Regions from separate parts of the Micromonospora vulcania genome, predicted to be linked through region 2. Evidence: riboswitches for the same ligand, from Rfam matches in the RefSeq annotation. Region 2 holds a riboswitch; the other holds the start of a gene.
The links. A riboswitch is a leader RNA that binds a small molecule or an ion and turns the genes downstream of it on or off. The one in region 2 is predicted to bind thiamine pyrophosphate.

Region 1 (15,587 bases), on a different contig from region 2:
CACCGCGACCTTGACCGGGGCCAGCCGCGGGTCGAACCGCATCACGGTGCGCTTGTCCACGCCGCCCTTGGTGTTCGGCGCCTCGTCCTCGTCGTACGCCTCCAGCAGGAAGGCGAGGACCGCGCGGGTCAGACCGGCGGCCGGCTCGATGACGTACGGCATCCAGCGCTCACTCTTGGTCTGGTCGAAGTACGACAGGTCGACGCCGGAGTGCTTGCTGTGCGTGGAGAGGTCGAAGTCGGTGCGGTTGGCGACACCCTCCAGCTCGGCGAACTCGGTGCCGCCGAACTGGAAGCGGTACTCGATGTCCACCGTCCGCTTGGAGTAGTGCGAGAGCTTCTCTGCGGGGTGCTCGAAGAGGCGCAGGTTGTCCGCCGACAGGCCGAGGTCGATGTACCAGTTCCAGCGCTCCTGGAGCCAGTACTCGTGCCACTGCTCGTCGGAGCCCGGCTCGACGAAGAACTCCATCTCCATTTGCTCGAACTCGCGGGTCCGGAAGATGAAGTTGCCCGGGGTGATCTCGTTGCGGAACGACTTGCCGGTCTGCGCGATGCCGAACGGCGGCTTCTTGCGGGCGACCGTCTCGACGTTCTTGTAGTTGACGAAGATGCCCTGCGCGGTCTCGGGACGCAGGTAGTGCAGCCCCTCGTCGCTCTCCACCGGGCCCAGGAAGGTCTTCATCAGGCCGTTGAACATCTTCGGCTCGGTGAAGGTGCCCTTGTTGCCGCAGTTGGGGCAGTTCAGCTCGGCGAGCGAGACCGGCGGCTTGCCGTGCTTGGCCTCGTACGCCTCCTCCAGGTGGTCCGCCCGGAACCGCTTGTGGCAGAACTGGCACTCGGTGAGCGGGTCGACGAACTCGGAGATGTGGCCGGACGCCTCCCAGACCTTGCGGGACAGGATCACCGCGGAGTCGAGGCCGACCACGTCGTCGCGCTGCTGGACCATGGTCTTCCACCACTGCCGGCGGACGTTCTCCTTCAGCTCCACGCCGAGCGGACCGTAGTCCCACGCCGACCGGGTGCCTCCGTAGATCTCGCTGGAGGGGAAGACGAAGCCTCGGCGCTTGGCGAGGCTGACGACGGCATCGATACGGTCGGCTGGCATGTTTCCTCCTACGCCGGCTGGCGGTCGGCGGGGGCGAGATGTGGATGGAACGGTCGGTTCGGGACTACGGTACGACCACCGTCGCCCCGAGCCCAGCAGAATACCGGGGCGAAGTCAGCTGATCCCGCAGACCTCCATGCCCCCGGTCTGACCGTCCTGGCCCAGGCTGACCTGCTGTTGCTCCCGTTCGCCGCCGTCGAGCGTCACGTCGACCGGCACGGTCAGGTTGGTGGTGTCCACCTCACCCACCCGGAACGTGGCGACCTGCGGCTCGGCGGCGGCCCGTCGCTCGAACTCCGGGCGCGACTCGCGCCGCTGCGCGTCGTCGCAGAGCTGGTCGTAGGCCCGGCCGTAGTTTCGGTCGACCAACGCCTGGTAGTAGTCACCGGTCACCGTGCGGCCCTGTTCCCGGACCGCCTGCACGCCGCTGACGGCCAGGCCGACCACGGCCGCGCCGCCCCCGCCGCAGCAGAGCACCACGGCGAGCGCGCCGACGCCGAGGCCGATCCAGAGCCGGGTCCGGCGGCCCTCGGTGGGCGGCGCGGCGAACGGCGGAGCCACACCGGGACCGGGCGGCGGGGCGGGTGCGGTCATAGGAGCAGGGTAGTGCCCGATGACCTAGCGGTAAGGACCCGCAGCCCGATCACTCTCGGCGACCACCACGGCCCCGCCCGGCGCGGCGCTGGCCAGCGACTCGTACGCGGACGGCTCGTCGAGCGCCTCGGCGAGCAACGGCACGGAGCTGACCTTGACCTCGAAGGCGCCCAGCGCCCGCCGGTACGTACCGACCGACTCCCACTCGGTGATCAGCGACCAGTGGCGGGGGTCGTCCAGCGCCCGGAGCAGTTGACCGCGCAGGTAGCCGGGGCGGGCGGCCAGCGCGGTGAGGGCGGTGTGCGCCCGTTCGGTGAAGTCGTCGGCGACATCGACGTCGACCACGAACCGGTTGGTCACCAGCACCGGGTTCCTCCTCGTAGAGTCTGTGGGATGCAGCGTACGCAGCGGCCTCTGCTGGCCCGGTTGGCCGGGGCGAACCCGACGTCGGTGTTCCTGCTCACCCTGGTGGTGGTGCTGGTGGCGTTCTTCACGCCCGGAGTGCTCGGCGGGCTGCTGACACTGGCACTGGCGGCGGCCCTGATCGCCCTGTTGGCGACCACCTGGCCGGTTCAGGCACCGCAGACCCGGGTGATCCGACTGTTGATGCTCACCCTGCTGGTGACGGTGGGCCTCGCCAAGCTGCTCTGACATGCAATCATGCGTTTTTGACAATCATTATCGTTACCGAGGACAGTTGGCGGCATGACCAACCGCACCACGGCACGTGTCCTGGCCGCCGCGACCGCCCTCCTCGCCCTGGGTGCCGGGGCCGGCTGCTCCACCGACGGCGCGTCCGGTGCCGACCCCCAACGGGTCGACGTGGTCGCCGCGTTCTACCCGCTCCAGTTCCTCGCCGAGCGGGTCGGGGGCGACGCGGTGCGGGTGACCAACCTCGCCAAGCCCGGCGCCGAGCCGCACGACCTGGAACTCAATCCGAGCCAGGTCGGTCAGGTCAGCGACGCGGAGCTGATCGTCTACCTGAAGGGCTTCCAGCCGGCGGTGGACGACGCCGTCGAGCAGGGCGGTGGCGACCGGGCGTTCGACGTGACCAGCGTGCAGCCACTGCTGGACGCGACCGCGGGCGGGCACAACCACGAGGGCGAGGAGCCCGACGCACCGGAGCACGGCAGCAAGGACCCGCACGTCTGGCTCGACCCGACCCGGCTGAGCACCATCGGCGACCAGCTCGCCCAGCGGCTCGGCAAGGCCGACCCGGATCACGCGGCCGACTACACCAATCGGGCGGCGGCGCTGCGCGCCGACCTGACGACCCTGGACACCGAGTTCAAGAACGGCCTGGCGACCTGCGAGCGGCGGGAGATCGTGACGAGCCACACCGCGTTCGGCTACCTGGCCGACCGGTACGGGCTCGATCAGGTCGGCGTCACCGGGTTGAGCCCGGACGTCGAGCCCTCACCGCAACGGCTCGCGCAGGTGATCGAGGAGGCCAGGGCGCACAAGACCACCACGATCTTCTTCGAGACGCTGGTCAGCCCGAAGGTCGCCGAGACCATCGCCGGAGAGGTCGGCGCGAGAACCGCGGTGCTCGACCCGATCGAAGGGCTCGCCGCCGGCACCGGCGCGGACTACCTTTCGGTGATGCGTACCAACCTGCAGACCCTGCGGACGGCGTTGAGCTGCTCGTGAGCGCGCCTGTGATCTCCGTCGAGCACGGGGTGGTCGGCTACGACGGCCGCGCCGTGCTCCGGGACGTCTCGCTCACCGTGACCGCCGGGGAGGTGGTCGCGGTGCTCGGCGCCAACGGCTCCGGCAAGTCCACGCTGATCCGCGCCGTGCTCGGGCTGGTCCCGCTCAGCGCCGGTTCGATCACCCTCTTCGACCGGCCGTTGCGGCGGTTCCGGCAGTGGGAACGCATCGGGTACGTCCCGCAGCGCCTGGGCGCCGGCGGTGGCGTACCGGCCACCGTCCGCGAGGTGGTGGCCTCCGGCCGGCTGGCCCGCCGGGGCGTGCTCCGCCCGCCGGGCGCGGCCGACCGGGCCGCCGTCGACGACGCACTGCGCGCGGTCGGGCTCGCCGACCGGGCCTCCGATCCGGTGGCCACCCTTTCCGGCGGCCAGCAGCAGCGCACGCTGATCGCCCGCGCGCTGGCCGGGCAGCCGGAACTGCTGGTCCTCGACGAGCCCACCGCCGGGGTGGACGCGGCCAGCCAGGAGGCGTTCGCCGGAGCGCTGCGCGACTTCGTCGCCGACGGCGGGACGGTGCTGCTGGTGGCCCACGAGCTGGGCCCGCTCCGACCGGTGATCAGCCGGGCTGTCGTCGTACACCAGGGTGGTATCTGTCACGACGGCCCGGTGCCGGACCCGGCCGGCCATCACGCGGAGCCCGACCACGACCACGTGCACCCGCACGGTCCCGATGCGCCCGCCGGGCTGTGGAGCAACTGACATGGAACTCTTCCAGTACCCCTACATGCAGCGTGCCCTGATCGGCGCGCTGGTGATCGGCCTGGCCGCGCCGGCGCTCGGCATCTATCTGGTGCAGCGCCGGCTGGCGTTGATCGGCGACGGTGTCGGGCACGTGGCGTTGACCGGGGTCGGCGCCGGCCTGCTGCTCAACCGCTCGCCGGTGCTGGTGGCCGTGCTGGTCGCCACCGTCGGCGCGATCACCATCGAGGTGGTCCGCTCCCGTGGGCGTACCTCCGGGGATCTGGCCCTGGCCCTGCTCTTCTACGGCGGCATCGCCGGCGGTGTGCTGCTGGTCGGCCTCTCCGACGCCACCAGCGCCAACCTCAACGCCTACCTGTTCGGCTCGCTGACCACCATCAAGCCCGCCGACCTGACCACCATCGCGGTGCTCGGCGCGGCGATCCTGGTCACCATGATCGCGCTACGCCCGGCGCTCTTCGCGGTCACCCACGACGAGGAGTACGCCCGGGTCTCCGGTCTGCCGGTGCGGACGCTCAACCTGCTGATCGCGGTCACCACCGCGGTCACCGTGACCATCGCGATGCGGGCCGTCGGAGTGCTGCTGATCAGCGCGCTGATGGTGGTGCCGGTGGCCACCGCCCAGCAGGTCACCCGGGGCTTTCGCAGCACGATGACGGCGGCGATGGCGCTCGGGCTCTTCGCGGCCGGCTCCGGTGTCTGGGTGGCCGCCACCGCAAACACCCCGCCGGGTGCCTCGGTGGTGCTGCTGGCTATCGCGTCCTTCCTGGTGGTGGCCGTGGCCGGCGGGATCTGGCGGGCGCTGCGCCGCCGGTCCGTCCCGGCCGCCGCGGCAGCCGCGGAGCCGCACGAGGTCGTACTCCAGTGATGCTGATCAGCCGGAGGCCGGCGATATTGGTTACCGTGACGAGGTGACCAGCGCAACGGGCTACGAGGGCTTCGAGGGTGCCAGCGAGTTGCTCCGCGCTCTGTCGGCCCCCATCCGGTTGGCCATCGTCAGCGAACTCGCGTCCGGTGAGCGGTGCGTGCACGAGTTGGTGGAGCAGCTCGGTGCCGCACAGCCGCTGGTCTCCCAGCACCTGCGGGTGCTGCGCGGCGCGGGGGTGGTGCGTGGTTCGCGCCGAGGTCGGGAGATCGCGTACAGCCTGGTCGACGAGCACGTCGCGCACATCGTCGCGGACGCGGTCAGCCACGCCGGGGAGGGATCATGAGCGAGAGTGGCGCCGCGGTGCGCAACACCCGGCAGCGATCGGCCGTGAGCGCGCTGCTGGGCGAGATGGAGGGCTTCCACAGCGCCCAGGACCTGCACGCGATGCTCCGGCAGCGCGGCGACCGGGTCGGCCTGACCACCGTCTACCGCACCCTGCAGGCACTGGCCGACTCGGGCGAGATCGACGTGATGCGCCCGCCGGGCGGCGAGCACCTCTACCGCCGGTGCAGCGAGGGGCACCACCACCACCTGGTCTGTCGGGCCTGCGGTCGTACGGTCGAGGTGGCCGGCCCGGCGGTGGAGAGCTGGGCCGACCGGGTCGCCGCCCAGCACGGCTACGCCGACGTCAGCCACACGCTGGAGATCTTCGGCACCTGCCCAGGCTGCGTCCACTGAGCTGTCGCCGTGCCGTGCCGCCGTGCCGCCGTGCCGCCGTCATCTCATGATCACTTTGTCGTCAGTAGTTCGCCGGGCCCGCTGACAACTGCTGAGGGCAAAGTGATCATGCCGGGGCGTCCCGCCGGCTGATCCGTCGGGTGCCAGCGCCGGCCGTTCGTGGCACGCTGTCCGGCGTGAAAATTTACGCCGATCGGTTTCCGACCGCCGCCCGCCAGTTGTTCACCGACCTCCTCGTCGTCGCCTGGGTGTACGTCGCGATCCGCGGCGCACTCTGGCTGCACGACCTGGTGCAGAAGCTCGCCGTACCCGGACAGAAGCTGGAGGGTGCGGGCAGCGGGCTCGCCGACAACCTCGCCGACGCCGGTGGCAAGGTCCGCCGGGTGCCGCTGGTCGGCGACGAGCTGACCGCGCCCTTTCAGCGGGCCGCCGATGCCGCACGATCGCTCGCCGACGCCGGTCGCGACCAGCAGCACCTGGTCGACCAGCTCGCCCTCGCGCTCGCCGTCGCGGTGCTGATCTTCCCGCTCGGCATCGTGCTGTTCGGATGGCTGCCGCTGCGGGTCCGCTGGATGCGCCGGGCCGGGTCCGCGGCGAAGCTGGCCGCCGGGCCGGCCGGCCGGGACCTGCTCGCCCTGCGCGCGCTGGCCACCCAGCCGCTGGGCCGGCTGACCCGGATCGCGCCGGACGTCGCCGAGGCATGGCGGCGCGGCGACGACGACACGGTCGACGCCCTGGCCGCGTTGGAGCTGCGCCAACTCGGCCTGCGCGGTAGGGGCCGCTAAGGTCGTCGGGTGTTCTATTTCCTGGTCGTCATCGCCGTCCTGCTGCTCGGCTACGCCGCGGTCCTCGTCTCCTTCGTCCGACGGGGCAGGAAGATCCCGCCCGCGGCGTACCTCGGCTTGGCTTTGCTCAACGGCCTGATCCTGGCGGCGGTGCTGGCCTGGGCGGTCGCCCGCTGACCTCGGTCGGCGCAGCCGTCGGCCCGCCGACCCCGAGAGCGGCGCAGCCGTCGGCCCGCCGACCCCCCGAGCGCGACGCAGCCGTCGGCCCGCCCGGCGCGGTGGCAGCGCCGGGCGGTACCGGTCACGGCTTCGGTGGGATGCGGCGGCGGACGTCCTCGGCGGTGGACGCACCGGGCGACCAGCGAGCCACCCAGGGCAGCTCGTCGGACGGGGTGATCACGCCCTCCTCCAGGCTCGCGTAGCGGCCAGCGAGGATCCGCTTCGCGGCGGCGGTGTCGACCGAATCGGTGTTGTCCCAGAGTGCGCCGAACAGGGCGTCGACCCGGACCCGGGCCTGCCGGCAGAACAGGTCGGCCAGCTCGACGTTCTCCGGTCGGGTGTCCCGCTCGGCGGAGGCCCGGACGCAGACCGCGGACATCGCGAACAACTCGGCGCCGATGTCCACCACCCGGCCGAGGAACGCCTGCTTGCGCTCCATCTTTCCCTGCCAACGGGACATCGCGTAGAACGTGGACCGGGCCAGCTTGCGCGACGAGCGCTCCACCTGCCGCAGGTGCCCGGCCAGCGGACCGAACTCGGCGTACGCCGAGGGGCTCTGCCCCCGGCCGACGGCCAGGGTGGGCAGCCACTTCGCGTAGAAGGCCCCGGCCCGGGCACCGGCTCGGGCCTTGCGGCCCAGCCCCGCCTCCGGGTCGATGATGTCGCCGGCCACCGACAGGTGTGCGTCGACCGCCTCCCGCGCGATCAGCAGATGCATGATCTCGGTCGAGCCCTCGAAGATCCGGTTGATCCGCAGGTCGCGCAGCACCTGCTCGACGTTGGCCGGGCGTTCGCCACGGGCGGCCAGCGAGTCGGCCGTCTCGTAGCCGCGCCCGCCCCGGATCTGGACCAGCTCGTCGGCGATCTTCCAGGCCATCTCGCTGGCGTACAGCTTGACCAGCGCGGCCTCGATCCGGATGTCGTTGCGGTCGTCGTCGGCGAGCAGGCAGCACAGGTCGAGCATGGTCTCCATGCCGTACGTGGTGGCGGCGATGAAGGACAGCTTCTGGGCGACAGCCTCGTGCTCGCCCACCGGACGGCCCCACTGGACGCGGTCGGCGGCCCACTCCCGGGCCACGTTCAGCGCCCACTTGCCGGCACCGACGCACATCGCCGGCAGCGAGAGCCGGCCGGTGTTCAGCGTGGTCAGGGCGATCTTGAGCCCCTTGCCCTCGCCGCCGATGACGTTCTCGGCCGGTACAAACACGTCGTGGAACCGGGTGAGGCTGTTTTCCAGGCCGCGCAGGCCGACGAACTCGTTGCGCCGCTCCACCGTGATGCCCGCGCTGTCGCCGTCCACCACGAACGCGGTGATACCGCCGCGCCGCCCCTCGGCCGCGGGCACCCGGGCCATCACCACCAGCAGGGTCGCGACGGTGCCGTTGGTGGCCCACAGCTTCAGCCCGTTGAGCCGGTAGCCGGTGCCGTCCTCGGTGGGCTCGGCGATGGTGGCCAGCCGGGCCGGGTCGGAGCCGACGTCCGGCTCGGTGAGCAGGAACGCGGAGACCTCGCCGGCCGCGAGCCGGGGCAGGAACCGCTGCTTCTGCTCGGCGGTGCCGAACATCTTGAGCGGCTGCGGCACGCCGATCGACTGGTGCGCCGACAGCAGCGCCCCGATCGCCGGGCTGACCGAGCCGGCCAGCATCAACGCCCGGCAGTAGTGCAGGTTGCTCAGCCCGAGACCGCCGTACGAGCGGTCGATCTTCATGCCGAACGCGCCCAGGTCGGCCAGCCCGTGAAAGACGGAGTCCGGAATGGAGGCGTCCCGTTCGATGGCCGCGCCGTCCACCTCGGTGCTCAGGAAGGCGCGGAAGCGGCCGAGGAAGTCCTCGGCGCGGGCCACGTCGTCCGGCGCGGACCGAGGCCACGGGTCGATCAGGTCGAGCCGGAATCGGCCGAGGAACAACTCCTTGCCGAAGCTGGGCCGGTCCCAGGCGGACTCCCGGGCGGCCTCGGCGACCTGTCGGGCCTCCTTCTCCGAGACCTGGCCGGCCTCCCGGGGCAACGGACCGGCCGCGCCGGCCGTGTCCGCCGGGCCGGCTGGTTCGTCGGTCGACGTGACCGGCTGGTCCGGGCCGTCCGGCGCGGGTCGGCTGTTCTGTGTCGTGGTCACGGCTGCCCCCTCAGAACTTCGGTGCGGCTGCGTCGAGGTGCGCGACTACCGTCACGCTACTCCCGGGTGTTACCCAGGGGTAGCGGTCCGTGAAGATCGGCACGAGCTGTCTCGACGCGATCAGCCACGGGTGAGCGTCTCCGGGTCGTCATCGTCGTCGTCGATATCGTCGTCACCCCAGCTGCGTCGGGCGAACGGCAGGAACATCCAGAAGGTGAGGAACCACAGGCCGGTCACCGCGCTGAGTACGAAGGCGATCGGCCGGTCCAGCACGAAATCGGTGATCAGCAGCACCGCGCTGACCATCGCGATCAGCATGAAGGCGAGTCCACCGGTGGCCATCCGGTGGGCGAACCGGACCAACTCCGGCTTGCGGCCCTGCCGGAACAGCGCCCGGTGGAACGCCACCGGCGAGATGATCATTGCGGTGGCGGCGGCCGCGGCGAGCAACGCGACCACGTAGACGTCCCGCTGGAACTCGCTGGTCTGGGTGAAGCCGTTACTGAACGGCAGCGTCAACAGGAAGGCGAAGAGGATCTGTACGCCGGTCTGCGCGACCCGCAACTCCTGCAGCAGGTCGGCGAAGTTGCGCTGCCAACGCTGCTTCTCGGTCTCCTTCGACACGTGCTACCTCCGGTGCGACGGTACTGCCGGCGGTCCCAGCCGCCGGCAGCAACGCCAGTGCCCCACCCGGCCGAGCGCGAAACAAGCTCACGACAACCGGGCCGGCGACCAGGGGCGTCAGGAGCCGCGGCGGATCCGGCCCGCGTACCGGGCCTCCAGCGCGGTGTTGTGCGCGTCGCCGTCCGGGATGTTCGCCGACAGGTAGACCGGGGGCCGCTCCCCCGCCGCCAGCAGACGCGCCACCACCTCCACGGTGATCTGCTGGGCCAGCAGCGCCGCGGTGATCGAGGAGACCGCACCGACCGCACCGCCGCCGGGCAGCGGCAGCGTCGCATCGCCGTACGGGGCGCCGTTGTCGAGCACCACGTCGGCGATGTCGGCCAGCTTGCGGCCGGACGGGTGGCGGGAGGTCATCTGGCCGGAGTGCTGGGCCGAGGTGATCGCCACCAGCCCGTGGCCGTGCTGCTTGACCAGCGTGGCGAACTCCACCATCGCCCCGTTGACCCCGGAGTTCGAGGCGAGCACGAACACGTCGGCGGGCCGTACGGGTGCCAGCTCGTAGAGCCGGTGCGCCACCGTCGGGTCCCGCTCCAACAGCGGGCCGAGCCGTTCGGCCGGCTCGCCGCCGAGCAGCACCAGGTCGCGGAGCGCGATCCGGTTGGTCGGCACCAGACCGCCCGCCCGGCCGGCGATCTCCATGGCGAGGGCCTCCGAGTGCCCGGTACCGAAGGCGTGTACCACCCCGTCGGCGCGGACCGCGTCGGCGATCAGGTCGGCGGCCCGCCCCACCGCCTTCCGCTGGCTGGCGGCCACCCGGCCGATCGTCTCGGTCACCACGGCCAGATAGTCCTCGGCACTCACGCTCACGCGTCCTCCCTCTTCCGGTTACGGGCGATCCAGCGCACCGCGAAGTCGACCGCCGCCCGTTGGCGCATCAACCTGCCGGTCCCGGTGCCGACCGGCCCGGTACGGACCGCCCCGGTGGCCTCCAGGTCCCTGCCCAACGCGCCGAAGTCGGCCTCGTCGAGCCGTACGTCCTCCCACCACACCCAGGCGCGGCCACCGTCGGCGGTACGCACCGCCGCGCCCAGCCGCTCCCGGGGCGGGGCCGGGCAGCGGTACTCGGCGAGATGCAGTGACGTGTTCACGTCGTGCTCCACGCCGAGCAGCAGCACGTCGGCGTCCAGGTCGTAGAGCCGGGCCAGCGGGGAGCCCTCGCCGAGCATGTCGGCTCGGTCGTGCCCGGCCACCACCCGCTCGGCGGCCGGTCCGAGCGCCGCGAACGACACCTGCGGATGCGTGCTGCGCAGCGCTCCAGGCCAGCAGCGGACCATCTCGGCGACCGCGCCCATGAAATGGCTCGGCGTGATCGCCGGATCGAAGCCGGGCATCTCGGCGCGGATCAACGGCCACCAGCTCGCCGGCACCGGCGGATTGCGCCACTGCGCCGGGTCGCTGTTGTCGGGGGTGTGGGTGGGCACCACGATCGTGCCGTCCGGGCCCAGCGCGTCGCGCAGGGCGAGCACGACCGCCTGCGGCCCCCCGCAGACGAAACCCAGCGGGCTCAGGGCGGCGTGCACGAGCACCGTCCCGCCGGGGCGTACCCCGAGCAGGCGCAGCTGCGCGGCGAGCGAGCGCCGGGTGCCCGGCCCGCCGGTCTCCGTCGTCACGGTGGTCCTTCCTCGTCGACCGGCGCGGCTCAGGCGGCGGTGCCGACGCGGGCCAGGATCGCCTCGGCCAGCGGGCCCGGCGCCACGTCCGGGATCCAGTGGCTCACCCCGGGCAGCGACACGAAGCGGTAGTCGCCGGTGACGTTGCCGGCGCACGCCTCGGCGGCGGTCCGGCCGATGGCGACGTCCCGGTCACTCCACACGTACGTCGTGGGCACCGCGACCGGCCCGACGCCGGCCAGATCCGCGCGGGACATCGCCCGGTACCAGTTCAGTGCCGCGGTGAGCGCCCCCGGTTCGCGCATCGGGTCGGCGTAACGGTCCACCCTGGACGCGTCTCCCACTCCGCCGAGCAGCTTGCGGAGTGCGGTCGCGTGCAACGCCAGCAGCACCTTCTCCGCCTTGCCCGGCTGACGGAACAGCGCGATGTACGACGAGCGCGCCTTCTGCTGGCCGTCGTGGGCGAGCGCGTGCGCCATCGCCGCCGGGTGGGGTACGGACACCGCGGTCAGCGTACGGACCCGCTCGGGGTGATCGGCGGCGAGCGCCCAGGCCACGATCGCGCCCCAGTCGTGGCCGACCAGGTGGACGGCGTCCAGCCCGAGCGCGTCGAGCACCGCCACCGCGTCGGCGACGAGCTCGGGAATCCGGTACGCGGTCACCTCCGTCGGCCGCGCGCCCGGCGAGTAGCCCCGCTGGTCGGGCGCGTACGTGCGCAGCCCGGCGGCGTGCAGCGCCGGAACGACCTCGTCCCACTCGCCGCCGTGTTGCGGGAAGCCGTGCAGCAGCAGGACGGGCGCGCCGTCCTGCGGACCGCCGGTGCGTACCTCGAACGTCAGACCTCGCGCGTCGACCCGCATGATCGTCAGCCTACCCAGCCGGCGGCGGAGCGGCCGGACGCCGAGGTGGCGGACGCCCTGCTGGGCCGATACCCCTGGTCAGTGCTAGCGTCAGCGAGACAACTTCACATCCGACAGGGGAGCGCACAGCGCTGAGAGTGCGGGCACGCCCGCAGACCCTCGAACCTGATCTGGGTAATGCCAGCGCAGGGAGTTCGGTCGACCTCCAGCCGCGCCGCCGTCCGGTGCAACCGGACGCGCGGCGTGCGTCTTCTCCTGGTTCTTTCTCTTGAACTGGGAGTCAAGCATGGACAACACCACCAACCGCTGGCGAACCATCGACATCGTGGTCGCCTCGGTGATCGCGGTCGCCTTCGGCGTCATCTTCTGGGCCTGGGGCCTGGTCTGGAGCGCCACCGAGGGCGCGTTCGCCTTCTTCCCGCCGGCGCAGACCCTGCTCTACGGCATCTGGCTGATGCCGGCCGTGATCGGCGGCCTGGTCATCCGCAAGCCCGGTGCCGCCCTCTACTGCGAGACGGTCGCGGCAGTCCTCTCCGCGCTGCTGGGCAGCCAGTGGGCCGGCACGGTGATCCCACAGGGCATCGTGCAGGGTCTCGGCGCCGAACTGGCCTTCGCCGCCTTCCGCTACCGGTCGTACCGGCTGCCGACCGCGGTGCTGGCCGGCGCGCTGACCGGCCTCAGCGCCGCGCTGTTCGACTTCTTCGTCTGGAACGCCGACTACGAGCTGACCGACTACCGCATCCCGTACGCGCTGCTCACCATCGTCAGCGCCACGGTCGTGGCCGGCGCAGGAGGCTGGCTGCTCACCAAGGCCCTGGCCAACACCGGAGCCCTGGACCGCTTCCCGGTAGCCCGAGACCGCGCCCCCATCTAACCCCGCCCGTCGTGTCGATCATGAGGTTGGCGGTCGGTTGGATCTCCGGAACCACCGTCAACCTCATGATCGACCGGGCAGGGTGAAGCCGGCGGCCTGGGGTGGGGGTTGGGGTGGGGGTTGGGGTTGGGGTTGGGGTTGGGGTTGGGGTGGGGGTGGGTGGGGTTTTTTTGCGGGGGTTCGGGTGGCGGCACGCTGGGCGGCGGGCCTGGGCTGTTCGTGGGGTCGACCTGCGGATTGAGGCTGGGGAGCGGGTTCTGCTGCTCGGGCCTTCGGGGGCCGGTAAGAGCACGCTGTTGAGCGCGCTGGCCGGGCTACTGCCCGAGGACTCGGGCGAGCAGGAGGGCACCGTCGAGATCGACGGGCTCGACCCGCGCAAGGGCCGCGAACGGGTCGGCATCGTCTTCCAGGACCCGGAGACCCAGCTGGTGATGGCCCGCTGCGGCGACGACGTCGCGTTCGGGCTGGAGAACCGGGGAGTACCGGCCGGCGAGATCTGGCCGCGGGTGGACGAGGCGCTGCACCGGGTCGGCTTCCCGTACCACCGGGACCGGTCCACCGCCGCGCTCTCCGGCGGCGAGCAGCAACGACTCGCCCTGGCCGGCGCGCTGGCCCTGCGCCCCGGCCTGCTGCTCCTGGACGAGCCGACCGCCAACCTCGACCCCGCCGGGGCCACCCTGATCCGGCAGGCGGTGGCCGGCGCGCTGGACGCCGACACCACGCTGATCCTGGTCGAGCACCGGGTCGCCGAGGCGCTGCCGCTGGTCGACCGGGTCGTCGTACTGGAGCCGGGCGGCGGGGTCCGCGCGGACGGCCCGCCCGAGGCGGTCTTCGCCGCGCACGGTGCCGCGCTCGCCGCCGAGGGCGTCTGGGTCCCCGGCCACCCCATCGCGCCCCGGCCGGCGAAAACCGCGGCCGGGGACCTGTTGCTCACCGCCGACCAGCTCGGCCTACCACCCCGGCTGGGCTCCACCAACCTGGCGGTACGCGCCGCAGAGGCACTCGCCGTACGCGGACCCAACGGCGCCGGCAAGTCCACCCTGGCACTCCTGCTGGGCGGGCTGCTCAAGCCGGGCACCGGTCGGGTCACCGCGTCCGCCGAACTCGCCGGGCCGGACCACCGCACTCCCCCGCACCGGTGGCGGGCCCCCGCGCTGGCCCGACGGATCGGTTCGGTCTTCCAGGATCCGGAGCACCAGTTCGTCACCGGCACCGTCTTCGACGAGCTGGCGCTCGGCCCACGCCGTACCGGCCAACCCGAGCCAGCCGTCAAGGACACCGTGACCGAGCTGCTGGACCGGCTCCGGCTGACCCGCCTCGCCGCCGCCAACCCGTACACCCTCTCGGGTGGGGAGGCGCGGCGGCTGAGCGTGGCGACGGCCCTGGCCACCGCGCCCCGCCTGCTGATCTGCGACGAACCCACCTTCGGCCAGGACCGGCGGACCTGGCAGGAACTGGTCGACCTCTTCGCCGACCTGCGCGACGCCGGGCACGGCGTGGTCACGGTCACCCACGACGCGGACTTCGTGACCGCGCTCGCCGACCGCACCGTCACCCTGGAGCGACCGTGACCAGCGGTGTACCCGCGGGCCGGCCCAGCCGGGACGGCTGCACCAGTGGTGTGCTGGCCGGCCAGCCCAGCCGGGACGGCATTCGATGATCAGTATCGAGCCGGTCGCCGCGCCCGGCGCACCGCTGGCGCGGCGCAACCCGGTGGCGAAGGTCGCCGCCGCGCTGGTCTTCTCGTTCACCCTGTTGGCCACCCTGGACCCGGTAGCTCCGGCGATCGCGATCGCGATCGAACTCGCCGTGCTGCCGCTGTTCGGCGTCCGCTACCGGGTGCTGGCCCGGCGGGCCCTGCCGCTGCTGCTCAGCGCCGCCGGCATCCTGGTCACCCTGGTGCTCTTCGCCGCCGACCGGTCCGGCCGGGTCCTGCTGGACGCGGGACCGGTACTGGTCACCACCGGAGTGCTGCGCACCGCGCTCGGCCTGGTGCTGCGGGTACTCGCGGTGGCACTGCCCGGCGTGATCGTCTTTGCCACCACCGATCCCACCGACCTGGCCGACGCGCTCATCCAGAACGCGAAGGCACCGGCCCGGTTCGCCATCGGGGCGCTGGCCGCGTTCCGACTGGTGCCGCTGCTCGGTCAGGAGTGGCAGATGATCAGCATGGCGCGGCGGGCGCGCGGCGTCGACGCCGGGCGAAATCCGGCAGCGAAGCTACGGCTGTTCGTCTCCACCGCGTTCGCTCTGCTGGTCGGGGCCATCCGCCGGGGCACCCGGCTGGCCGTGGCGATGGACGCGCGCGGCTTCGACGCCGGCACCCCGCGAACCACGGCCCGTCGTCAGCCCTTCACCCGCGCCGACGCCCTGCTCATCGCCACCGCCACAGCCCTGGCCGCCGCCACCCTGACCACCAGCATCCTGCTAGGCACCTTCCGCCCCCTGATCAGCTAACCCTCCCCGCGCCGCCGCTTGCCTCCCGCGGCGCATGCCGCGCACCGGGCGCGGCGCACGCCGCACGCCGCACGCCGCGCGCCGCAAGATCCACGCAACTACAGGGATGTAGTGGCCTCGCTGGCTGCAGAGGCCACTACAACCCTGAAACTGCTGCCTCCGCCCGCCGCGCCAGGTCAGCGCGGCACGCCGCACCAGGCCAGCGGGGTGGGATGGCCTAGCTTCGACGGAAGGCGTAGCGACGGGGTTGGCCGGCTCGTTGGCTTCGGCCAC
Region 2 (15,587 bases):
GTGCCCGGGCGCAATCCGGCGATGGTCTCGACCAGGTCGTACTCGGCCAGCTCGGGGAGCAGGTCGACGCCGGCGCGCAGCAGCCGCAGCACCGCCCCGGCGGTGACCGTGGTGTCCGCCCGCTCCTCGACCGTCGCGCCGAGCACCACCTCGCCGTCCGCGCGGGGCACCAGGTAGACCGACTCGCCGTCGGCGTACCCGCGGATCACGTGCCGGAAGCCCGGCGCGACGCCACCGGGCGCGCGCAGCCGGAGGATCTGGCCCTTCACCGGCCGCACAGGCAGGCCGGTGAGGGCCGCGGCACCGCAACCGGCGGCGACCACGGTGATCCCGGCGTCCACTTCGGACAGCCGCCGGACCGCCTGCGGCACGAAGACCGCGCCCGCCCGCCGCGCGGCCGTGTGCAGCGCCGGCACCAACCGCCGCGGGTCGACCTGGTGATCGGTGGGCGAGAACGCGCCGCCGCGCACCCTCGGTGCGAGCGCCGGCTCACGGTCGCGCAGCTCCGTGGGGCGCAGCGGGGTCACCGGCAGACCCAAACCCTGCTGGTACGCGAGGAGCCGGCTCGCCTCGGCCAGGTCGTCGCCGGTCAGCCCCACCAGCAGGGTGCCCTCGGTCCGGTAGCCGATCTCGGCACCGGCCGCCTCGGTCAGCTCGGCGGCGAACGCCGGCCAGCGGGCGGCCGACGCGACGAGCAGTTCGGTGAGCTGCCGCTCGCCGAAGTACGCCTCGGCGACCGGGGAGAGCATGCCGGCGGCCACCGCCGACGCCCCGGACCCGGGTGCCGAATCGTGCACGGTCACCCGCAACCCCCGGGCCGCGCACCGCCAGGCGACCGCCAGCCCGATCGGCCCCGCCCCCACCACCGCGACGTCCGCAAGGAAGGGCTCCTTGTTAGCGGATTTTGTAGAGGAAGGGACCCCTCCTAACACGTCAGCGCGCCGAGCAACTCGGCGGTCGCCCGGGACGGGTCGGCGGCACCGGAGATCGCGCCCACCACCGCCACCCCGTACGCCCCGGCGGCCAGCAGCGCCGGTACCCGCGCGGCGGTCACTCCACCGATCGCGATCACCGGCACGTCGACGGCACCGCTGACCGCGCGTACCCCCGCAGGGCCGATCGGGTCCGGCAGCCCGGATTTGGTGCTGGTGGCGTGGCACGGTCCCACGCCCAGGTAGTTGGCTCCGACGGCGACCGCCTCGGCCGCCGTCTGCGGCGCGCGGGCGGTGGCTCCCAGCACGCCAGTGGGCCCGAGCACCCGGCGGGCGGCGGCGACCGGCAGGTCGTCGGCTCCCACGTGCCCGCCTGCGGCGTCGACCGCCAGCGCCACGTGCAGCCGGTCGTTGACCAGGCAACTCGCCCCGTACGGCGCGCACAGCGCCAGCACCCGTAGGGCCAGGTCGTACGCCTCGCGGTCGGTGGCGGAGTCCTCCACCCGGACCTGCACCACCAGGTCGGTACGGGCCACCGCAAGGGCGGCCCGGACCACGGTGAGCGGATCCCGCCCGGGTCGGGTGTCGGTGATCAGATGCAGTCGTCCCAGGGACGGCACGGCAACTCTCCTCCCTGCGCCGGCATTACCCGGATCAGGTTCGACGGTCGGGGGCTGTCAGCCCCCCTCTCAGCCCGGTACACCGGGCTCCCGTGGGTTACTTGCGTGTCACCGTACGACAGATCCGTCGGCCTGCCAAGGCGGGGTCGGCGACGACCGTCTCCACCCCGGACCGTGCCGGGCGACGACGGCCGCTGGGCGCTTGATGTGGTCCTGTTCGATTTTGTCGCCCGCTGTTGCAGAACCGTTACCCGCCGGCATCTTGCCGGACATTGATCCAGCCGAATTAATTTGTTCAGCGATTCGACAAAATGCCGGTGTGGACACCCTGGCACGGTGTTCCGCCGGCTCCATCTGGGACGGTCTTCGGCGAGCCGGCCCCCGCGATCCTGTCCACCGCGACATAGGAGGCGGCGTGTCCCAATCTCGTCGTGCCCGCGTACCCCTCACCGCGACCCTGCTCTCCCTGACCCTCGCCGCGACGACCCTGTTCGGCGCGCCCGCACAGGCCGCACAGGCCGTCCCGGCCGCGCCGGCCGCGCAGGCCGCGCAGGCCGCGCAGGCCGCGCCCGCGGTCGTGCAGGCCGCCCCGGCCGAGCGGGCACTGCCCCAGGCCGCCGACGATCCCTTCTCCGTCCTGGTCTTCTCCAAGACCGCCGGTTTCCGGCACGACTCCATCCCCGCCGGCCTCGCCGCGATCCAACAGCTCGGCGCGACCAACGGATTCACCGTCGACAGTTCCGAGGACGGGGCCGCATTCACCGACGCCAACCTGGCGAAGTACCGAGCGGTGATCTGGCTCTCCACCACGGGTGACGTCCTGGACGCCGAGCAGCAGGCCGCGTTCGAGCGCTACGTGCGTGCCGGCGGCGGTTACGTCGGTATCCACGCCGCCTCCGACACCGAGTACAGCTGGGCCTGGTACGGCGACCTGGTCGGCGCATACTTCAACAGCCACCCGGCGAACCAGCAGGCCACGGTCAAGGTGGAGGACCACGCCCACCCGTCCACGACCGGCCTGCCGGACCGCTGGTCCCGGTTCGACGAGTGGTACAACTTCCGGACCAACCCCCGGCCGGACGTGCACGTGCTGGCCAGCCTCGACGAGACCAGCTATGCCCCGGGCACCGGTGCGATGGGCGCCGACCACCCGACCTCCTGGTGTCAGGACTTCGACGGTGGCCGCTCCTGGTACACCGGTGGCGGGCACACCCCGGAGTCGTACGCCGATCCCCAGTTCCTCGGCCACCTGCTCGGCGGCATCCGGACCGCCGCAGGCGTCGCGGACGCCGACTGCGGCGCCTCGAAGACCGCCAGCTTCGAGAAGGTCACGCTGGACAGCAACACCAGCAACCCGATGGAGCTGGACATCGCCCCGGACGGGCGGGTCTTCTACGTCGAGCGCGACGGCCGGGTGCAGATCGTCAAGCCGGACACCGGCAGCACCGTCACCGCCGCCGACCTGGATGTCTTCACCGGGAACGAGGACGGCCTGATCGGTCTCCGGCTCGACCCGGACTTCGCCACCAACCACTGGGTCTATCTCTACTACGCCCCGAACGACGGCGTGACGCGCAACCTGCTGTCCCGCTTCACCGTGACCGGCGACACCGTCGACCTGGCCAGCGAGAAGCAGGTACTGCGCGTCGACACCCAGCGCAACACCTGCTGCCACGCCGGCGGCAGCATGACGTTCGACGGGAACGGAAACCTCTACCTGGCCACCGGGGACAACACCAACCCGTTCGAGTCGGACGCGTTCACCCCGATCGACGAGCGCCCGGGCCGGCAGGACTTCGACGCGCAGCGCACCTCCGGCAACACCAACGACCTGCGCGGCAAGGTGATCCGGATCCACCCGGAGGACGACGGGACGTACACCGTTCCGGCCGGCAACCTCTTCCCGGCGGGGACCGCGAAGACCCGGCCGGAGATCTACGCGATGGGCTTCCGGAACCCGTTCCGGATCGGCATCGACCCCGGCACCAACACCCTCTACGTCGGCGACTACGGGCCGGACGCCTCCGCGGCCAACCCCAACCGTGGTCCCGAGGGCACGGTGGAGTGGAACATCGTCGGGACCCCCGGCAACTACGGCTGGCCGTACTGCACCGGGGCGAACTACGCCTACAACGACTACCCGTTCCCCTCCGGCCCGAGCGGGCCGAAGTTCGACTGCGCGGCGCCGGTGAACAACTCGCCCAACAACACGGGCCTCACCGACCTGCCGCCGGTCATCCCGGCGACCGTCGACTACGACTACAGCGGCAACCCGCTCTTCCCCGAGATCGGCGGGGGTGGTGCCCCGATGGCCGGGCCGGTCTACCGGTACGACGCCGACCTCGCCTCGGACCGCAAGTGGCCCGCGTACTACGACGGCAAGGCGCTCTTCGGCGAGTGGAACCAGTCGAAGATGTACACCATGCAGGTGACCGCCGACGGCAAGTCGTTGGTGGACATCAACCAACTGCTCACCGGGATGAGCCTGATCCGGCCGATGGACTTCGAGTTCGGCCCGGACGGCGCGCTCTACCTGATCGAGTGGGGCACCGGCTTCGGCGGCAACAACGACGACTCGGGCATCTACCGGATCGACTACATCGCCGGTGAACGCGCGCCGATCGCCGTGGCGGCGGCCGACCCGACCTCCGGGCCGGCACCGCTGACGGTGGCCTTCTCCAGCGCGGGCTCCCGGGACCCGGACGGTGGCACGCTCACCTACGCCTGGGCCTTCGGCGACGGGCAGACCTCGACCGAGGCGAACCCGACGCACACCTACGCGACGGCGGGCAGCTTCAACGCCCAGCTCACCGTGACCAACCCGAAGGGGCGTACCGCGGTGGCGAACGTGCCGGTCACCGTGGGCAACACCGCGCCGACGGTGACCATCGAGTTCCCGCCGAACGGCGGCTTCTTCGACTGGGGTGACCAGGTCCGTTACACGGTCAAGGTGACCGACCCGGAGGACGGGCAGATCGACTGTGACCGGGTCCAGCTGCAGGTGCTGCTCGGCCACGACGAGCACGCCCACCCGCTGGAGCAGCACACCGGCTGCACCGGCACCGTCCAGACGTCGCTCGCCTCCGGGCACGGCGCCGAGGCGAACGTGTTCGCCGTCTTCGAGGCCACCTACACCGACCAGGGCGGCACCGGCGGAGCCGGTCCGCTCACCGGACGGGCGATCGAGCAGTTGCAGCCCAAGCGCAAGCAGGCCGAGTTCTTCACCGCCACCGGGCGGGCACCGGTGGCGACCGGCGGCGGAGACGCCGGCGTGCAGCGGGAGACCAGCTCCGACACCGCCGGCGGCGGCCAGAACATCGGCTTCATCGAGGACGGCGACTGGTGGTCGCTCGCCCCGGCGGACCTGACCAACATCACCGACATCCGGTTCCGGGCCGCATCGGACGTCGCCGGAGGCCGGATCGAGGTCCGCGCCGGTGCGGTCGACGGCCCGCTGGTCGCCTCGGCCACCGTGCCCGGCACCGGCGGATGGCAGACGTACACGGACGTGACCGCGCCGGTGACCGGCGCCGGGAGCGGCACGCTGTACTTCGTGGCCCGGGACCCGAACGGCGGCGCGGGTTCGCTGTTCAACGTCAACTGGATGGACTTCCTCGGCCGCGGCGTCACGGAGAACGCGCCGCCGGTGGTGAGCGCCACCGCCACGCCGGCCACCGGCACCGCGCCGGTCACCGTCGCGTTCGACGGCACGGCCACCGACGCCGAGGGGGACACCCCGCTGACGTACGCCTGGGACTTCGGTGACGGAGGTACGGCGACCACCCTGGACGCCAACCATACCTACACCAGCCCCGGCACCTTCACCGCCACCCTCACGGTGACCGACAGCAAGGGTGCCAAGTCGTACGCCGCGGTGCCGGTGCGGGTGGAAGCGCCGAACACGTCCTGCTTCGGGGCGCGCTCGGACGACTTCACCGGTACCAGCCTCGACAAGGCCCGCTGGACCAACGTGGTCCGGGAGAACCAGCTCTACTCGGTGTCCGGCGGCGCGTTGCGGCTGCCCACCGCGGTGGGTGACCTGTACGGCGCCCGCAACGACGCCACCAACCTGGTACTCCAGCCGGCACCGACCGGCGCCTGGCAGGTGACCACCCGGGTCACCCTGCCGGTCACGACCAACTACCAGCAGGCCGGCCTGCTGGTGTACGGCGACGACGACAACTACGCCAAGCTGGACCTGCTCTACTCGGGCAGCCGACGGGTGGAGTTCATCCGGGAGGCGTCCGGCACGCCCCGCAACGAGGCGGCCGACAACGTCGCCGCGCCGGCCGGTGACACGCTGTACCTGCGGATCGCCAGCGACGGGACGACCCTGACGGCGGCCGTCTCGGCCGACGGGCAGACCTTCGCCCCGGTCGGCCGCTCGGCCGAGCTGGCCGGCATCACCAACCCGAAGATCGGGCTCTTCGCGCTCAACGGCGGCACCGAGGCGCCGGTGGTCGACGCGACGTTCGACTGGTTCCAGATCTCGCCGGACGCCCCGGCCGGACCGGTGAACCCGACGGACGAGTTCACCGGTGACACGCTGGACAAGTGCCGGTGGAACGCGATCATGCGGGAGGACCCGACCGGCTACCGGGTCACCGGTGGCGCGCTGCGGGTCGACGTGCCCAACGGCGACATCTACGGCACCGACAACACCGGGCCGAAGAACTTCATCCTGCAGACCGCGCCGAGCGGCGACTGGACCCTGGAGACGAAGGTCGACGGCAGCCTGCTGAACGAGCAGTACCAGCAGGCCGGCCTGATCGTGCAGGCGGACGACGACAACTACCTGAAGTTCGACTACATCGCGGACAACCAGGCCGGCCAGCCGGTGGTGCGGCGGATCGAGTTCCGCAGCGAGATCGGCGGGGTGGTCCAGAACCCGCAGCCGGAGGCGGGCAACCTGACCGCCGCGGTGTGGCATCTGCGGCTGGCCCGCAGCGGCGACACCTTCACCGCGTCGTACTCGGCCGACGGGACGACCTGGACCGCGTTGACGGCGCTCACCAACGCCGCGGTCGGGGCCACCCCGAAGATCGGGCTCTTCACCCTCGGCGCCAACCAGACCGCCTCGAAGACCGCCGCGTTCGACTACTTCCGGCTCACCACCACGGCGGCCGACCAGACCGCCCCGGTGACCACCGCGGCGGTCTCCGGCACCCCGACCGGTGGTTGGTACACCGGGCCGGTGACGGTCACCCTGACCGGTGCCGACGAGGCCGGCGGCAGTGGGTTGGCCGGCACGGCGTACCAGCTCGACGGTGCCACCACCTGGACGGACTACACCGGCCCGGTGACGGTCAGCGGAGACGGCGAGCACGAACTGCGGTTCCGCTCGTCGGACGAGGCGGGCAACGTGGAGTCGACCAAGAGCGTCGCGGTCAAGATCGACGCGACGGCACCGGTCACCTCGGCGACGTTCGCCCCCGCGAACGACGCCGGCTGGCACAACGGGACCATCCCGGTCGTGCTGACCTCGACCGATGGCGGGTCCGGGGTCGGGACCGTGGAGTGGTCGCTGGACGGTGGCGCGTGGACTCCGTACTCGACGCCGGTCGAGGTGACCGGCGACGGGCAGCACGAGCTGCTGTTCCGGGCCACCGACAAGGCGGGCAACGCCGAGACGCTCAAGTCGGCGGTGCTGCGGATCGACGGCACCAAGCCGACGCTGCTGGTGTCCGGGATCGCCGACGGCCAGCTCTACGGGGACAGCCAGGACGTCCGGGTGTCCTGGCAGGCGGTCGACCCGACCTCGGGCATCGCGTCCGTGGTCGGCGACCTGGACGGCCGTCCGTACGTCAGCGGCACCCTGCAGGCCATGTACGAGCTACCGCTCGGCCTGCACGAGCTGACCGTCACCGCGACCGACAAGGCGGGCAACAAGACCACCTCGGCGGTCCGGTTCTTCGTCACCACCTCGTTCCGGGACATGCAGAACCTGCTGGACCGGTTCAAGGCGACGGGGCGGCTCTCGGCCAACGCGCACAAGCAGTTGACGGCGAAGCTCGACGCGGCTCGCAAGGCCGAGGCATCCGGCAAGGACGCGCAGGCGATCAAGCAGTTGACCGCGTTCCGGGCGCTCGCCGCCAACGCCACCCTGGTGCCGGAGGCCGAGATCCGGGACGTCCTGATCCGGGACGCCGACGCCATGATCGTCCGGCTCGGCGGCACGGCCAGCAAGGCCGGTGTACGGGCGAACGACGACAAACCGGTCAAGGGCACCGGACGGCTCGGTGGCGATGCCACCCGGCTCGCTCCCGGTCGCCAGCTCTGATCCGGACGAGGCCCCTCCCCGACGCTCCGGCGCCGGGGAGGGGCCTCCCTCCGAACGGACGGATCAGAGGATCTCGCGCAGCGCCGTCAGGTCCTCGTCGGTGGGCTCCCAGGTGCCGGCAGCGGCGTTGGCGTGCACCTGCTCGGGCGTGGTGGCACCGGCGATCACCGAGGTCACCGCGGGCTGGGCTGCCAGCCCGCCGATCGCCACCTGGAGCACCGAGAGCCCCCGCTCAGCCGCGTACGCCTCGATCGCCTCGATGGTGTCCCAGTTGGCCGCGGCGAGCCGTTCCGCGTACCGGCCACCACCGGCGAGCCGGCTGCCGGCCGGCGGCTGCTCCTCGCGCTTGTACTTGCCGGTGAGCAGGCCGTTGGCGAGCGGGAAGAACGGCAGCATGCCGAGGCCGAACCGCTCGCAGGCCGGGATCACCTCGGTCTCCACGGAGCGCTCCAGCAGGCTGTAGTGGTTCTGGGCGCTGATGAAACGGGCCCGGCCGTTGGACGAGGCGACCCAGTCCGCGTCGGCGATCTGCCAGCCGGTGAAGTTGGAGTTGCCCAGGTAGCGCACCTTGCCGTCGCGGACCAGGTCGTCGAGCGCGGCCAGCGTCTCGTCGATCGGGGTGCCCGGGTCGGGCTCGTGCATCTGGTAGAGGTCGATGTGGTCGGTGTCGAGTCGGCGCAGCGACGCCTCCACCGCCCGGGCGATGTAGCGCCGCGCGCCCCGCGCGCCGTGGTCCGGCCCGTTCGCGCCGTTCATGTCCATGCCGAACTTGGTGGCCACCACCACGTCGTCCCGGCGGCCCTTGAGCGCCTGCCCGAGCAGTTCCTCAGAGCCGCCCTGCGGCTCGCCGTAGATGTCGGCGGTGTCGAACAGGTTGATTCCGGCGTCCAGGGCGGCGTCCACCACCGCGCGGGTGCCGTCGAGGTCGAGCTTGCGGCCAAAGTTGTTGCAGCCGATGCCGACCACGGACACCACGAGCCCGGAGTCGCCCAGCCGGCGATAGGTCATCTCAGTCACGAGATCCACCCTATGCCTGTGCAAGGAAGGGCCCCTTACTAACGCCAGGCGTTAGTAAGGGGCCCTTCCTTGCATTTAAAGATCTTGCACTCAGCCGACGTCCCAGACCGGCTCCGGGGTCTCCACCACCTCGCTGTCCCCGCGGAACAGCACGAACCGGTCGAAGGAGCGGGTGAACCAGCGGTCGTGGGTGACGGCGACCACCGTCCCCTCGAACGCGTTCAGGCCCGCCTCCAGCGCCTCGGCGCTGGCCAGGTCGAGGTTGTCGGTCGGCTCGTCGAGCAGCAGCAGGGTCGCCCCGGACAGCTCCAGCAGCAGCACCAGGAACCGCGCCTGCTGCCCACCGGAGAGGGTGCCGAACCGCTGGTCACCCTGCCCGGCCAGCTCGTACCGACTGAGCACCCCCATCGCCGTGTGCCGGTCCATGCCGGTCCGGTGCTCGTCACCCCGCCAGAGGATCTCGACCAGCGTCTTCGACGTCAGCTCCGGCCGGTCGTGGGTCTGCGAGAAGTGCCCCGGGCGGACCCGGGCGCCGAGCCGTGCCGTGCCGTCGTGCGCCACCGGGGCGAGCGCGCCGGCCCCGTCGACCGGCCCGTTGGCCGGGTCCGGGTCGGTGCCGCCCCGGGCCAGCAGCCGCAGGAAGTGCGACTTGCCGGTGCCGTTGGCACCGAGCACCGCCACCCGGTCGCCGTACCAGATCTCCAGGTCGAAGGGGTAGGTCAGGCCGTCGAGCTCAAGCTGGTCGCAGATGACCGCGCGCTTGCCGGTCCGCCCGCCGGTCAGCCGCATCCGGATGTCCTGGTCCTTCGGCGGTACGGGCGGCGGCCCGGCCTCCTCGAACTTGCGCAGCCGGGTCTGCGCGGCCTGGTACCGGGAGGCCAACCCGTCGTTGTACGCCGCCTTCTGCTTGTACATCAGCATCAGCTCGCGCAGCTTCTGGTGCTCCTCGTCCCAGCGTCGGCGCAGCTCGTCGAGCCGGGCATGCCGGGCCACCCGCGCGGAGTGCCAGCTGGCGAAGCCGCCCGGGTGCACCCAGGCGCTGCCACCCTCCACGGCGACCACCCGATCGGCGGTCTGTGCCAGCAGCTCACGGTCGTGCGAGACGTAGAGCACCGACTTGGTCGACTCGCGCAGCCGCGCCTCCAGCCAGCGCTTGCCGGGCACGTCGAGGAAGTTGTCCGGCTCGTCGAGCAGCAGCACCTCGTCCGGGCCGCGCAGCAACAGCTCCAGCGCGAAGCGCTTCTGCTGGCCGCCGGAGAGGGTACGGACCGGTCGGTCCCGAACCGAGTCCCAGGGCAGGTCGAGCACGATGATGGCGACGGTGTCGAAGAGCACTTCGGCGTCGTACCCGCCGGCCTCGCCCCAGGCGGCGAGCGCGTCGGCGTACGCCAGCTGGGCCTTGCCGGCGGCGGTGCTGTACTTGCCGCGGACCTCGGCCGCACGCATGGCCGCCTCGGTCTCGCGGAGCTGCCGGCCGGCCTCGCGCAGCGGTGGCGGTGCCAGCGACAGCGCCAGGTCGGCCAGCGTCGACTCGTCGCCGATCATGCCGATGAACTGGCGCATCACGCCCAGTCCGCCGGCCCGCGCGACGGCGCCGGTACGCACCGGCAGGTCACCGGCGACCATCCGCAGCAGCGTCGTCTTACCCGCGCCGTTCGGCCCGACCAGGGCGACCTTGCCGCCCTCCCCGACCCGGAACGACACGTCGGCGAAGAGTTCCCGACCGTCGGGCAGGATGTGCCCGACCGCTGCCACGTCCACGTATCCCACGCCGGGATCCTGCCCCAGCGAGAGCCGGGGGGATATCCAATTACCGGGTGACCCGCAGCACCCGGAAGCCCTTCTGGCTCGCGTGCCGATCGACCTGCCAGCCCTGGTCGACGAGCCAGCGGTGCAACGAGTCGCCACCGAGGTGCCGGGCGATCACCAGCCAGGCCACGCCGTCCGGGGCGAGCCGGGGCAACCAGCGCAGCAGCAGGTCGTGCAGCCCGTCCTTGCCGATCCGGATCGGCGGGTTGGACCAGAGCTGGGCGAAGCTGACCTCGGCCGGTACGTCGTCCGGCGCGGCGACCCGGACCCGCTCGCCGGCGCCGACCCGGGCCGCGTTGGCGGCGGTCAGCTCGCGGGCGCGGGCGTTGACGTCGACCGCCCAGACGGTGCTCGCCGGCGCCCTGTCGGCCAGTACGCAGGCGATCGGCCCGAACCCGCAGCCGAGGTCGAGCAGGTCGCCGGTCGTGCCGGCGACAGGCAGCTCGGCCTTGCGCAGCAGGACCGCCGTGCCCGGATCCAGGCGGCTGGCGGAGAAGACCCCGCCGGCTGAGACGAGCCGGTAGTCGCGGTCGGCGACGGAGAACTCGACCTCGCGCGGCGGGGCGTCGCTGGCGGGCTGAGCGGTGAAGTAGTGGTCGCCGGTCACGCCGGCAATTCTCGCATCGCCCCGGGCACGTCACGACACGGCCCACGCGCACATTTCCCATTATTACCCCCTAAAGGGACAATGGCTCCTACTCTAGGCGACATGGTGTATCGGTACGAGTCCGATGAGGACGCTTTCATGGAGTACCCGGAGCCCGGGTCCGACCTGGCCCCGCTCGACGCCGGGCCGCTCCCGCCGGCCGGGCCGTCACCGTCGCGCTTCCCGGCCCCGTCACTGCCTCGGCCGAACAGACTCGTACTGCCGTCGTCCGAGCCGCAGCCGGCCCGCACCGAGGTTCCGGTCGCCGCGCCACGCGACCAGATCTACACCTCGGCGCAGCCGATCGAGTCACCCGCCGGACGTGGTGGCGGCCGACTCTGGCAGGTGCTGATCGGCGGCGCGGCGGTCCTCGTCCTGCTCGCGCTCTGTGGGCTCGGAGCTGCCGCGCTGCTGACCGATCGCGACCCGCAGCAGCCGCAGACCGCCCCGACGTACCAGCCGAACGCCGCTCCGTCCGCACCCGCGGAGCGGCAGGACCTCGACTCGCGGGACACCGATCAGGCTCCGCTCACCGCCAAGGAACTGTTCCCCGGCAGGGAACTGAAGATTGCCGACGGCCAGCCGGGCTACCAGGTGCTCAAGACGCACTCCAGCGGCAGTTGCGCCGTCGCCGCCACCGGTGAGGTGGGCGACCTGCTGGTCCGGCTCGGCTGCAACCAGGTCGTCCGGGCGACGCTGCGCACCCCGGACGGCGACCACCTGGTCACCACCGGGTTGTTCAACCTCACCGACAAGGTCAGCGCGGAACGGGCCAGGGACCGGATCCGGCCCCTGCTCGACGAGCGGCAGGGCCGGTTCCGGGGCCTGGAGGCTGGCGACGACGCCGACGCGGTGACCACCGCGCCGGCCCGGGTCGGCTGGCAGGTCCGCGGCCACTACCTGGCGTTCGCGCTGGTGGTTCGCGCCGACGGTGCGGCCGTCAAGTCCGGCGACACCAAGATCCGCGAAATCCTGTTCGACATGATCGAGCTGCACCTCAGCCGGGGCGTGCTGCAACGGCGGGTGGACGGCGGCACGGCCGGACAACCGACGGCGCCGCCGACCGAGACCACCGGAACCCAGAACGGCGACGACACGATCCCGGGCGACTGACCTCACGACCGGTGAGGTCCCTCGGAGGTCAACCCTCGACCGGGACCCGTAGGCGGCGGGTGAGGTCAGCGCGGCGGGCGTACTCGGTCGGGTCGGCCGGGTAGCCCACCGCGACCAGGGTCAGCCCGTGCGCCGGCGCGACGGTCACCTCGCTGGACCGCTCCCGGCGGGTGAGCAGGCTGCCCGGCCACTCCACCGGGCGGCGGCCGTCCCCGGCCACCAGCATTGCCCCCACCAGGCTGCGGACCATCGCCTGGCAGAACGCGTCGGCCTGCACGGTGGCCACCAGAATGCCGTCCGGGTCGCGACGCCAGTTGAGCCTGGTCACCTCGCGCAGCGTGGTGGCGTGCTCCTTGCGCCGGCAGTACGCGGCGAAGTCGTGTTCCCCGACCAGGCCGGCGGCGGCGGCGTTCAGGGCGGCCAACTCCAGTGGCCTCGGCCAGGCCAGCACCTCGTGCCGGCGCAGCGGCTCCGCGCCGTACGCGGCGTCGGTGACCCGGTACTCGTAGCGCCGGAAGGTGGCCGAGAACCGGGCGTCGAAGTCGGCCGGCACCTCGGTGATCGCGAGCACTCGCACGTCGGTGGGGAGCAGCCGGGCCAGTCGGCGCAGCAGCCGCCCCTCGTGCTGCCGCCACACGTCCACCGGCAGGTCCAGGTGACAGACCTGCCCAGTGGCGTGCACACCCGCGTCGGTCCGCCCGGCCACGGTCAACCCGGTGGCCGTACCGGCACCGAGGACCAGGTCCAGGGTCTCGACGAGCACCCCGGCGACCGTACGCCGGGTCGGCTGGGCGGCCCAGCCGGAGAAGCCGGTGCCGTCGTACGAGACGTCCAGCCGCAGCCGGATCCGCTCGTCCACCTCGTACCTCCAGTTATGGGTCGGGCCCGACACCCCGATGGGGTGCCGGGCCCGACGTAGCCCTTGATCAGGCCTTGTTCTCGGTGGCCTCGTCGCTGTCCTCGCGGGCGGCGTCGGTGTCACCGGACGCCGACACCGGCGCCTCGGAGTCCTGGTCGGCCTGGGCCGACTGCGGGGCCTCGTCGGCCGGGGCGAGCGCCTCGACCTTGTCCTGCTGCGCGGCCTTGCGGGCGGCGGTCTTCTTGTTCACCTTGGGCTCGGCGACCTGAAGCTCCTCCACCAGCTCGATGATCGCCATCGGCGCGTTGTCACCCTTGCGCGGACCGGTCTTCACGATCCGGGTGTAACCGCCGGGGCGGTTGGAGTACCGCGGCGCGATCTGGTCGAACAGGGCGTAGACCACGTCCTTGTCCTTGACGACGCCCAGCACCCGCCGACGCGCGGCAAGGTCGCCGCGCTTGGCCTTGGTGATGAGCTGCTCGGCCAACGGACGGAGCCGCCGGGCCTTCGTCTCGGTGGTCTGGATCTTGCCGTGCTGGAACAGCGCGGTGGCCAGGTTCGCCAGCATCAGCCGCTCGTGCGAGGGGCTGCCGCCGAGGCGGGGGCCCTTGGTGGGCGTGGGCATTTTTGGTGCTCCTCAGTTGTGGCGGCAGCGCCGACTAGAGCTGCTCGGTCTCGCGGTAGTCGTCGGTGTCGTAGTCGCCCTCACCGAAGGTGTCCACGACGTGCGCCGGGTCGAAGTTCGGGGCCGAATCCTTCAGCCCGAGACCCATCCCGGCGAGCTTCATCTTGACCTCGTCGATCGACTTCTGCCCGAAGTTGCGGATGTCGAGGAGGTCGGCCTCGGTACGCCCGATGAGCTCACCAACGGTGTTGATGCCCTCGCGCTTGAGGCAGTTGTAGGAGCGGACGGTGAGGTCCAGCTCCTCGATCGGGAGGGCCAGGTCCGCCGCCAGCTGGGCGTCCTGCGGAGACGGGCCGATGTCGATACCCTCGGCGGTCTCGTCCAGCTCCCGGGCCAGCCCGAACAGCTCGACCAGCGTCGAGCCGGCGGAGGCCAGCGCGGTACGCGGACCCATCGACGGCTTGGTCTCGACGTCGATGATCAGCCGGTCGAAGTCGGTGCGCTGCTCGACACGGGTCGCCTCGACGCGGTAGGTCACCTTGAGCACCGGCGAGTAGATCGAGTCGACCGGGATCCGGCCGATCTCCGCGCCGGACTGCTTGTTCTGCGCAGCCGTCACGTAACCCCGGCCCCGCTCGACGGTCAGCTCCATGTCGAGCCGGCCCTTGCCGTTCAGGGTGGCGAGCTTGAGATCCGGGTTGTGCACCGAGACGCCGGCCGGCGGCTGGATGTCACCCGCGGTCACGTCGCCCGGGCCCTGCTTGCGCAGGTACATGCTGACCGGCTCGTCGTGCTCGGAGCTGACGCACAGCTCCTTGATGTTCATGACGAGCTCGACCACGTCCTCCTTGACACCGGGGATCGTGGTGAACTCGTGCAGCACGCCGTCGATCTTGATCGAGGTGACCGCCGCACCCGGGATCGACGACAGCAGCGTGCGCCGCAGCGAGTTGCCCAGGGTGTAGCCGAAGCCCGGCTCGAGCGGCTCGATGGCGAACCGCGACCGGGTCTCGTTGATCGACTCCTCGGAGAGGGAGGGTCGCTGGCTGATGAGCATGTTGTCTCTTCTCTTCCGGGGCGCCCGCTATTTGACGCCCACGACACAAACTGTTCCGGTGGCCCGCCCCGCAGGACGGGCCACCGCAACGAGCCCGACTACTTCGAGTAGAGCTCGACGATCAACTGCTCCTGGACCTGCGTGTCGATGACCTGCCGGGCCGGGAGGGAGTGCACGAGCACCTTCATCTGGCTGGGGATTGCCTCCAGCCAGGCCGGCACCGTCTTCGAGCCGGCCTGAGCCTGCGCCACGATGAACGGGGTGAGCTCCTTGCTCTTGCCCCGAACCTCGATGATGTCGTGCTCCTTGACGCGGTACGACGGGATGTCGACCTTCTTGCCGTTCACCGTGAAGTGACCGTGCTTGACCAGCTGGCGGGCCATGTCCCGCGAGTGGGCGTAGCCGGCCCGGTAAACGACGTTGTCCAGCCGCGACTCGAGGATCTGCAGGAGGACCTCACCGGTCTTGGCCTGCTTGGCCACGGCCTCCTCGTAGTAACCGCGGAACTGCTTCTCCAGCACGCCGTAAACGCGGCGGGCCTTCTGCTTCTCACGGAGCTGGAGCAGGTACTCCGTCTCCTTGGTGCGGCCGCGGCCGTGCTGCCCGGGCGGGAACGGCCGGGACTCGAA

Region 1: it holds a riboswitch for thiamine pyrophosphate, as region 2 does, so the genes downstream of both, ACFQGL_RS20535 (ECF transporter S component) here and thiE (thiamine phosphate synthase) in region 2, are expected to answer to the same signal.

The regions. Positions count from the first base shown of each region.
Region 1 covers NZ_JBHSQS010000012.1:2,681-18,267, reverse strand. Annotated here, with positions in the region: gene ACFQGL_RS20615 (glycine--tRNA ligase) at 1-1,104, opposite strand, end outside; gene ACFQGL_RS20610 (hypothetical protein) at 1,219-1,698, opposite strand; gene ACFQGL_RS20605 (antibiotic biosynthesis monooxygenase family protein) at 1,723-2,064, opposite strand; gene ACFQGL_RS20600 (hypothetical protein) at 2,092-2,349, shown strand; gene ACFQGL_RS20595 (metal ABC transporter substrate-binding protein) at 2,404-3,348, shown strand; gene ACFQGL_RS20590 (metal ABC transporter ATP-binding protein) at 3,345-4,106, shown strand; gene ACFQGL_RS20585 (metal ABC transporter permease) at 4,108-4,974, shown strand; gene ACFQGL_RS20580 (ArsR/SmtB family transcription factor) at 5,018-5,317, shown strand; gene ACFQGL_RS20575 (Fur family transcriptional regulator) at 5,314-5,712, shown strand; gene ACFQGL_RS20570 (hypothetical protein) at 5,889-6,497, shown strand; gene ACFQGL_RS20565 (hypothetical protein) at 6,507-6,674, shown strand; gene ACFQGL_RS20560 (acyl-CoA dehydrogenase family protein) at 6,799-8,829, opposite strand; gene ACFQGL_RS20555 (DUF6328 family protein) at 8,950-9,453, opposite strand; gene ACFQGL_RS20550 (sugar isomerase domain-containing protein) at 9,571-10,320, opposite strand; gene ACFQGL_RS20545 (AAC(3) family N-acetyltransferase) at 10,317-11,123, opposite strand; gene ACFQGL_RS20540 (alpha/beta fold hydrolase) at 11,153-11,983, opposite strand; TPP riboswitch at 12,089-12,193, shown strand; gene ACFQGL_RS20535 (ECF transporter S component) at 12,270-12,857, shown strand; gene ACFQGL_RS20530 (ABC transporter ATP-binding protein) at 13,013-14,428, shown strand; gene ACFQGL_RS20525 (energy-coupling factor transporter transmembrane component T family protein) at 14,514-15,314, shown strand; gene ACFQGL_RS20520 (hypothetical protein) at 15,532-15,587, opposite strand, start outside.
Region 2 covers NZ_JBHSQS010000001.1:249,425-265,011, reverse strand. Annotated here, with positions in the region: gene thiO (glycine oxidase ThiO) at 1-932, opposite strand, end outside; gene thiE (thiamine phosphate synthase) at 926-1,552, opposite strand; TPP riboswitch at 1,547-1,656, opposite strand; gene ACFQGL_RS01320 (ThuA domain-containing protein) at 1,968-7,832, shown strand; gene ACFQGL_RS01315 (aldo/keto reductase) at 7,896-8,858, opposite strand; gene ACFQGL_RS01310 (ABC-F family ATP-binding cassette domain-containing protein) at 8,940-10,619, opposite strand; gene ACFQGL_RS01305 (class I SAM-dependent methyltransferase) at 10,660-11,265, opposite strand; gene ACFQGL_RS01300 (hypothetical protein) at 11,404-12,417, shown strand; gene truA (tRNA pseudouridine(38-40) synthase TruA) at 12,446-13,276, opposite strand; gene rplQ (50S ribosomal protein L17) at 13,344-13,901, opposite strand; gene ACFQGL_RS01285 (DNA-directed RNA polymerase subunit alpha) at 13,936-14,958, opposite strand; gene rpsD (30S ribosomal protein S4) at 15,057-15,587, opposite strand, start outside.